2 regions of the Sphingomonas ginsenosidivorax genome follow, and region 2 is predicted to be linked to the other one. Evidence: riboswitches for the same ligand, from Rfam matches in the RefSeq annotation. Region 2 holds a riboswitch; the other holds the start of a gene.
The links. Region 2 has a riboswitch for cobalamin ahead of FSB78_RS10910 (TonB-dependent receptor plug domain-containing protein). Riboswitches for the same ligand answer to the same signal wherever they lie in the genome.
Positions count from the first base shown of each region.

Region 1: it holds a riboswitch for cobalamin, as region 2 does, so the genes downstream of both, FSB78_RS09455 (TonB-dependent receptor plug domain-containing protein) here and FSB78_RS10910 (TonB-dependent receptor plug domain-containing protein) in region 2, are expected to answer to the same signal.

Region 1 is NZ_VOQR01000001.1:2,091,884-2,096,271, reverse strand. It holds gene cobW (cobalamin biosynthesis protein CobW) at 1-617, opposite strand, end outside; gene FSB78_RS09455 (TonB-dependent receptor plug domain-containing protein) at 650-2,587, opposite strand; cobalamin riboswitch at 2,770-2,993, opposite strand; gene FSB78_RS09450 (metallophosphoesterase) at 3,181-4,305, shown strand; gene FSB78_RS09445 (Rossmann-fold NAD(P)-binding domain-containing protein) at 4,320-4,388, opposite strand, start outside.
Region 2 is NZ_VOQR01000001.1:2,435,856-2,440,243, reverse strand. It holds gene FSB78_RS10915 (cobyrinic acid a,c-diamide synthase CobB) at 107-1,531, shown strand; cobalamin riboswitch at 1,555-1,743, shown strand; gene FSB78_RS10910 (TonB-dependent receptor plug domain-containing protein) at 1,872-3,818, shown strand; gene FSB78_RS10905 (hypothetical protein) at 3,830-4,345, shown strand; gene FSB78_RS10900 (DUF1636 domain-containing protein) at 4,342-4,388, shown strand, end outside.

The DNA.
Region 1 (4,388 bases), 340 kb from region 2:
TTCACGCCCTCGCGCATCTGTTCGCGGATCTGGTGCTCGACGCGCGCGAGCACGACCTGGCTGACGAGGTCGGCCTTGTTGAGCACGACGATGTCGGCGCAGGCGAGCTGGTCGTCGAACAGTTCCTCGAGCGGGCTGTCATGGTCGAGCGACGGATCCGCCGCGCGCGCCGCCGCCAGCGCTGCCTCGTCGGTCGCGAACCGTCCGGCCGCGACCGCGTCGGCGTCGATCAGCGTGACGACGCCGTCGATCGTCGCGCGCGTGCGGATGTCTGGCCACTGGAATGCCTTGATCAGCGGTTTCGGCAGCGCGAGGCCCGAGGTCTCGATGATGATGTGCTCGGGCGGGTTGGGGCGGTCGAGCAGCGTCATCATCGTCGGCAGGAAATCGTCGGCGACGGTGCAGCAGATGCAGCCGTTTGCGAGCTCGACGATATCGTCCTCGGGGCAGGCGGCGTCGTTGCAGCCCTTCAGCAGCTCGCCATCGACGCCGACGTCACCGAATTCGTTGACGATCAGCGCGAGCCGGCGGCCCTTGGCGTTCTGCAGCAGGTGGCGGATCAGCGTGGTCTTGCCGGCGCCTAGGAAGCCGGTGACGACGGTGGTCGGAATTTTCACGAACCTTCTCCTTTGTTGTCGAGGGACGGTGATCAGAAGTTGGCGCGGATCCCGCCATAGGCGGCGCGCCCCGGCGTCGCGAAGCTGAACACCTCCTCGTAATCCTCGTTCGCCAGGTTCTCGATCCGGCCGAACACCGACAGGCGATCGGTCAGCTTGTAGTCGGCGGCGAGGTTGACCAGGACATATTCCTGCAGCGACACGCGGACCGGGACGTAGCTCGGATCCGTGTACGCGACGTCGGCCTGCCGCCCGTTGTACCGCACCGTCAGCGTGGTCGAGAAGCGCTTGTCCCGGCTGAATACCGTCGTGTTGACGCTGGCGACGTGCTTCGGGCGGCGCACCTCGATCGCGCCGTCCTCGCGTGCGTGCAGCCAGGTATAGGCGAGGTCGAAGCGGAGCTGGTCGATCGGCCGCGCGGAGGCGAACACCTCGACGCCGTGCTGGCGCGAGAGCGTATCGCGATTGTCGGGCGTCGCGACGAAGTCGGGCGCGGGGTAGGTGGTGTAGATCTCGTTCTCGAGCTTGCTGTCGAAATAGGTCGCGCCGATCGTCGCGCGGGTGCCGATCTCCTGGTCGACGCCGGCCTCCCAGCCCTTGGACTTTTCGGGTTTGAGGTTCGGGTTGCCGATGTAGCGGCCGTCGGAATAGCCGAAGAGCTCGAAATAGCCCGGGTTCTTGACGCCCGTGCCGTACGCGCCGCGTGCGCGCAGGCCGAAGGGCAGGCGGTAGCCGGCCTGAAGGCGGTAGGTGGTGGTGTCGGCGAAGCGGTTATTGTCGTCGCGGCGCAGCGATGCGCCCACGGTCAGCGCGTCGATCGTGCCTTCATACTGGCCGACGAACCCCCAGTTCTCGGTCGAGCGGCGGCCCTGGAAGGCGAACTCGGACGGCGTGGTGTTGCGGAACTGTTCGCGTTCGAAATCGGCCGCGCCGGTGATGCGGCTGACGAGCTTGCCCGTGTCGAGCCGGTAGCTGCTCTCGAACGAACCCTTGTAGCGCTGTCCCTTGTCGCCGAAGTCGAGCCCGGCCGCGGTGTAGCTCTTGCGCGTGGTGTCGGCGAACTGGCCGGTCAGCGCGGTGGTCCAGCGGCCGTCGGCGAGCGTGAGCTCGGCACGGGCGAGGCCGTAAAAGGCGTCGTTGCGGAAATGCACGCCGGGGCTGTCGACGATGTAGCCGAACAGCGGGCCGTCGAGCGCCGAATTGTTGGTCTGCGCATCGGTGTAGCTGTAGCGGCCGACACCGGTCAGCTTGAAGATGGGCGAGGGGGTCCAGCTCGCCTTGGCGCTGGCGCCGATGCTGGTCGAGCCGATGTCGCGGGTGCCGCCGCGTGCGGTGGGCGTGCCGTCGGTGCGGTAGAGCGAGCTCGACAGCGCATAGTCGACCGTGTCGCTGGCGCCGGCGATGCGCGCGGCGCCCGACGCGGTGCCGAACGACCCGCCCTCGGCGCGGAGCGAAAGGCCCGGCGCCTCGCGGCCGGTCAGCGTGATGTACTGGATGACGCCGCCGATCGCGTCCGATCCGTAGAGCGCGGATTGCTGGCCGCGCAGCACCTCGACCCTGGCGGCTTCGTCGGCGATCAGCGTGCCGAAGTCGAACTCGCCATTATACGGGTCGGATGCCTCGATGCCGTCGATCAGGACGAGGACGTGGTTGCTCTCGCTGCCGCGGATGCGGACCTGAGTCATGCCGCCGATCGCGCCCGCGCGGTTGACCGCGACGCCGGGAACGTCGCGCAGCACGTCGGACAGGACCCGCGTCTGGCGTTGCTGCAGCGCGTCGGTGTCGATCAGCGTTACCGAGGCAGGCAGGTCGCGGACCTGCGTCGCGCCGCCCGAGCGCGACGCGGTGACGACGATCGCGTTGCCCTCGCTATCGAGCGTCGGCAGGGTCGGGTCGCTCTGCGCGAAAGCAGGGGTGGCGGCGGCAGAAGCGGCGGCAAGCGCCAGCAGCGATGTCAAAACAGTCTTCACGAACAAGTCCCCCCGCGTCGTCCGACGACGCGACTGGGGCCGTTCTCGCATGCGCGAACGTCGGGGACCGGCCAGTCGAACGGACGCGTTCGCCCGACTGTCTCGCCCCGCCTGCGGCCCCTGCCGCACGTTCGTCGCTCGAACGGAACGATGTCCGTGCCCTGGCCATCCCCTGGACCACAGCATGAGCGACAGCGCCGGCAGGTCTCCTGGCTCGCGGGTCGATGCTCGATACGCGCCTTCCCAGGCCGTGGGGCCCAGTGGCTGTCCGACGCGACCGTCGAACATGCATATCTCGCTATCCGCTTACAGTTGCAGGGACAGCCGCGGCGTTGGACAGGCAAGCCGTCCGCACCGCATTCCGCAATTAAGCCTCTTTCGAGGCACCGGCGCAATCATCCGGACCACGGGGCTCACCGCGATCCGAGGCCGGGCCGTAGCGCAAAGCGGTGCGGCGGCCAATCGGATTTAAAGAGGGTCGGATTTCAAGAGGGGGATCGCGACGGGGATATCCGCCGGGATCAGCTGCGTGGTAGGGGCCCGACACGATCGGGGACCGCGAGCGTGCCGCGGTATCCCCGGGCAGACGGAGAATGATCATCTTCCATCTCGTTTTTGCGGTGCCGAGCCTGCTCCTGATCGCGCGCTGGCTATGGCCGCTGTCGTTGCCGCTATGGAGCAAGGGGGCGATCGCGCTGCTGTTGCTCGCGGTGTCGCAATATCATTTCTGGAGCCGGCTCTCGTCGGGTTCGGTGTTCGCCCCCGAATTCCCGCGCGCGATCGTGATCGCGTTCAACTGGGCCTTCGGTGCGATCGTCATCCTGTTCGTGCTGCAGATCCTGGTCGATCTGGGCACGCTCGCGGCGATGCTGGCGCGGCGGGGGTCTGTCGGTGTGCCCGACAGCGTCCGCTATGCGATCGCAGGCGTCGCCGCGCTGCTCTCCGCGATCGGGGTCGCCAATGCGATGCGCGTGCCACCGGTCAAGGACATCGCGGTCGAGATCCAGGGACTGCCGCCGGCGTTCGAGGGCTATCGGCTGCTGCAACTGACCGACCTGCACATCAGCCGGCTGTTCCCGGCGCCCTGGGCGCGGGCGGTGGTCGATCGCGCCAATGCGTCGGACGTCGACTTGGTCGTTGTCACGGGCGACTTCATCGACGGCTCCGTCGCGATGCGCCGCCGGGATGTCGCGCCGCTGCAAGACCTGCGCGCGCCGGACGGGGTGTATGCCATTCCCGGCAACCACGAATATTTCTTCGATTACGCCGCATGGATGCGCCATCTCGCGGCGCTCGGGATGCGCATGCTGCCCAACACCCATGTCCTGCTGACGCGGGGTGACGCGCGGATCGTGCTGGCCGGTGTCACCGACCTCTCGGCGCCGGCGCACGGACAGGCCGGGCGGGACCTGACGGCGGCGCTGGCGGGCGCGCCGGCGGATGTGCCGATCGTCCTGATGGATCACCAGCCCCGCGCGGCGGGTCGTGCGGCCGCGCGGGGGGTGGCGCTGCAGCTGTCCGGCCACACGCATGGCGGCATGATCGTCGGGCTGGACCGGCTCGTCGCCCGCGGCAATGCGGGATACGTGTCGGGGCGGTATGCGGTGGGTGGGATGACGCTCTATGTCAGCAACGGCACCGGCCTGTGGCCCGGTTTCGCGCTTCGCCTGGGACGGCCATCCGAAATGACGCGCATCACGCTGCACGCGGCCCGCTGACGGCGCCGGTCGTATCAACCCGCGGCGAGCGCGATCATCCGGGCCGTGACGACGTGGCAGCCCGGCGCCCCGTTCAACGCCGC
Region 2 (4,388 bases):
GCTAGCGTTTAATGATGTAACGTATCAAGGGTCTTTGCTGCGGTGCGTCGGGTTTCCGGTTCGTGTTGCGATTGTGCACCGGCCGACGCAGTGGCAGGCGCGGGGGATGAGCATGACGGACATGGCGCGCGGGTTGATCGTGGCGGCCCCGCGATCGGGCAGCGGCAAGACGGTGGTGACGATCGGACTGCAGCGTGCGCTGTCGCGGCGCGGGCTTCGCATCGGGGGTGCCAAGACCGGGCCGGACTATATCGATCCGGCGTTCCATGCGGTGGCGACGGGACGGCCGTCGTGCAATCTCGACGGGTTCGCGATGACGCCGGCGATGATCGCCGCACTCGCCGCGGGGATCGCCGCGGAGGCAGACCTGATCGTCGCCGAGGGAGCGATGGGACTGTACGACGGGCTGGCGAGCGGAGCGGCGACCGGGGCGACGGCGGATATCGCGGCGATGCTGGGGTGGCCGGTGCTGCTGGTGCTCGATGCGTCGGGGGCGGCGCAGTCGCTGGCGGCGGTTGCGCACGGGCTGGCGAGCTTTCCGGGGGCGCCGCCGGTGATGGGGGCGATCGTCAACCGCTGTGCGAGCCCCCGGCACCGGCGGATGATCGAAGCGGGATTCGCGCGGACCTCGGTGCCGCTGCTGGGGTTCGTGCCGACCGACACGCGGCTGGAGATGCCGTCGCGGCACCTGGGGCTGGTGCAGGCGGGAGAGACGGCGGACCTGGACGCGCGGATCGAGGCGATGGCGGATTGCGTGGCGGCGCATGTCGATCTGGATGCGGTCGTGGCGGGGGCTGGGTCGTTGGCTGGACCCGACCAACGTTCGTCATCCCCGCGGAGGCGGGGATCCATAAACTCCAACGTTGCGCTGCCTGCCTTAAGGGTGGCCAGTCTGGATCCCCGCCTCCGCGGGGATGACGAGAGAGTGGATGGGGCGCCGCCCTTCCTCCGCCCGCCGGGCGAGCGGATCGCGATAGCGCGGGATGCGGCGTTTGCGTTTCTGTATCCGCATCTGCTCGACGGCTGGCGGCGGGCTGGGGCGGAGATGCTGTGGTTCTCGCCATTGGCAGACGAGGCACCGCCGGAAGACGCCGATGCATGCTGGCTGCCGGGCGGGTATCCCGAACTGCATGCCGGGCGGCTGGCGGGAAACGCGCGGTTCCTCGGCGGACTGCGGCGGTTCGCCCAGACGCGCCCGGTGCATGGCGAGTGCGGGGGCTATATGGTTTTAGGGCAGTCGCTGACAGATGCCGATGGCATACGCCACGCGATGGCGGAGCTGTTGCCGGTCGAGACGAGTTTCACGCAGCGCAAGCTCAACCTCGGCTATCGCCATGTGACGTGGCGCGAGGCAACGTCCTTTGCCGAAGCCGGTCAGACGCATCGCGGGCACGAATTCCACTATGCGACCGTCACCGGGGGTGCGCCGGGGAACCTCGCCGAGATGGCGGATGGCGAGGGCAATCCCTTGCCGCCGGCGGGCCACCGCGCCGGCCACGTCAGCGGATCCTTCTTCCACCTGATCGCCTGATTGACGCGGATCGGGGGCGGCCCTAGCACGCGGGGGCGTAAGGTTCCCCGGCGACGGGGATGAAAAGGGAACGGGAAAACCCCGGCTGCCCCTGCAACTGTAAGCGGCGAGTCGCCGTGCCACATGCCATTGGGACTTTCGGGTCCTGAGAAGGCGGTACGAATCGACACTGACCCGCTAGCCAGGAGACCTGCCTGACGCGGTCGTCTTTCGTCCGGCCAGGGTGCGCCGAACGGACGGGGAAAACCCGCGTGACGACATCGCCGACCTGCGCTTCGCAGGAGGAGGTGTTGTGCTTCCTCCTTCGTGGCTCGGGTCCCGAAGTCATGAAGGGGTACCCGTGAAGACATTTATACTCGCCAGCCTGTTCCTATCCACCTCCGCGTTCGCGCAAGAGGCGCCGAAGCCCGACGCTGCCGCCGACAGCGGCGCCGACGCGATCGTCGTGACCGCAACGCGCGCGCCGACCAGTATCGACCGTGTTGCCGCATCGGTGACGGTGCTCGACAAGGCTGCGATCGACCGCAACCAGGATCTGACCGTCGCCGACCTGCTGTTGCGCACCCCGGGCGTCAGCCTGTCGCGCAACGGCGGCTACGGCACCAACACGAGCCTGCGGATCCGCGGCGCGGAGACCGACCAGACCGTGGTGGTGATCGACGGCGTGAAGCTCAACGACCCGTCGTCGGCGGGTGGTGGCTACAACTTCGCCAACCTGCTGGTCGGCGATGCTAGCCGGATCGAGGTGCTGCGCGGGCCCCAGTCGATCCTGTGGGGCAGCCAGGCGATCGGCGGCGTCGTCAACATCGTCACGCCGCTGCCGACGCGCGACCTGGAGGGCAGTTTCGATGTCGAATCGGGGTCGCGGCAGACGGTCAGCGCGCGTGCCGGGATCGGCGGGCGGACCGGGCCGCTGGCGTGGCGGATCGGCGGGCAGAGCTTCACGACCGACGGCATCTCGGTGATCGCGCCGGCGTTCGGCGGACGCGAGAAGGACGGCTATACCAACCGCAGCGTGACGGGGCGCGCGGTGCTCGACATCGCGCAGGGCATCAGCGCCGATGTCCGCGGCTATTATTCGAGCGGGCGCGCCGATCTCGATTCGACCATCGCGGACACCGCCGACTACACGCTCAACCGCGAGTTCGTCGGCTATGCGGGATTGAACATCGACCTGTTCGACGCACGACTGCGCAACCGCGTCGCCTATGGCTATACCGACACCGACCGCGACAATTACGGGCCGGCGCGCGCACGGCAGAAGTCGTTCGACGCCGCGGGGCGCAACCAGCGGCTCGAATATCAGGGCAGTTTCGCGATCGCCAGGGGCTGGGACGCGACGTTCGGGGTCGAGAACGAGCGGTCGCGCTTCCGCAGCGTGTCGCCGTCCGCCTCGCTCGCGGTGCCGATCCCGGCGCCGGCGCGGGGGAAGGCCGAGATCACCGGCGTCTACGGGCAGGTGAGCGGCGAGATCGTCCAGGGGCTGACGCTGACCGGTGGCGTCCGCAACGACGATCACAGCCGCTACGGGTCGAAGACGCTGGTCTCCGGCGGTGGCGTCTGGGTGCTGCCGACCGGCACCGTGCTGCGCGGCAACTACAGCGAGGGGTTCAAGGCGCCGACCCTGTACCAGCTCTATTCCGAATATGGGAACCAGGCGCTGGCGCCCGAACAGGCGCATGGCTGGGAAGCGGGCGCCGAGCAGCGGTTCCTGGGCGGCAAGGTCGCGCTGGGCGGGACATATTTCGAGCGACGCACGACCGATCAGATCATCTTTTCGAGCTGCCCGGCGCGGCCGACGGTGGCGGCGAACCCGCTCTGTTTCCAGCCGGGGACAACGACGGCACGCTCGGGTTTCTACCAGAATATCGCGCGCGCGTTCGCACGCGGGATCGAAGCAGTCGGTCGCGCGGAGATCGGGCGGGTGAGCCTCGAGTCCAACTATAGCTGGACGGTGTCGGAGGATCGCTCGACGGGCGCGACCTTCGGCAACTGGCTGCCGCGCAGGCCTCGGCATGCGGCCAATGCGTCGGCGACCTATACGCTGCCGGGCGGGGCATCGCTGGGCGCGGCGGTGCGCTGGTCGGGGATGACGTACGACAATGCGGCGAACACGACGCGGCTCGACGACTATACGCTGGTCGACCTTCGCGCCGAGCTGCCGCTGTCGCCCGAGGTCCGGCTGTTCGCGCGGACCGAGAACCTCTTCGACGAGCATTACCAGACCGCGTACCGCTACGGCACGCTGGGCCGCAGTATCTATGCCGGCCTGCGGGGGCGGTTCTGATGGGGGGCAGCATGACACGCGCAACAACCAGCTGGATCCTGTTGCTGACGATCGCGAGCACCGCGACGACGTTGGTGTTCGCATGTGCGACGCCGTTCCCCGCGCTTGCGGCGCTGGCAGCGGTGCATATGCGGCGCAGCGACGGCGTGCTGCTGATGATCGCGGCGTGGGTCGCGAGCCAGGCGGTCGGGTTCTGCGTGCTCGGCTATCCGATGGATGCGTCGACGTTCGCGTGGGGGGCGTCGATCGGGGTTGCCGCAATCGCCGGCGTGATCGCGGCAAGCGCGGCCGCCACGGGGAGTCCGGCGGTGCGGCTCGTCCTCGCCTATGTCGCGGCGTTCGTGGCGTTCAAGCTGGCGATCTTGCTCGCGTCGCTCGCGCTCGGCGGGGTCGGCACCGCATTGTCGGTCGAGATCATGACGCGGCAGTTCGTGCGCAACGGGGCGATCCTGATCGGGTTACTGGCGCTGTATCACGTCCTGACCGCGGTCGGCGTGCCCGCGCCGCGACGGCGGGTGTTCGCATGACGCTGCTCCCGGTCACCGATGGCCCGGCGGTCGTCGCATGCAA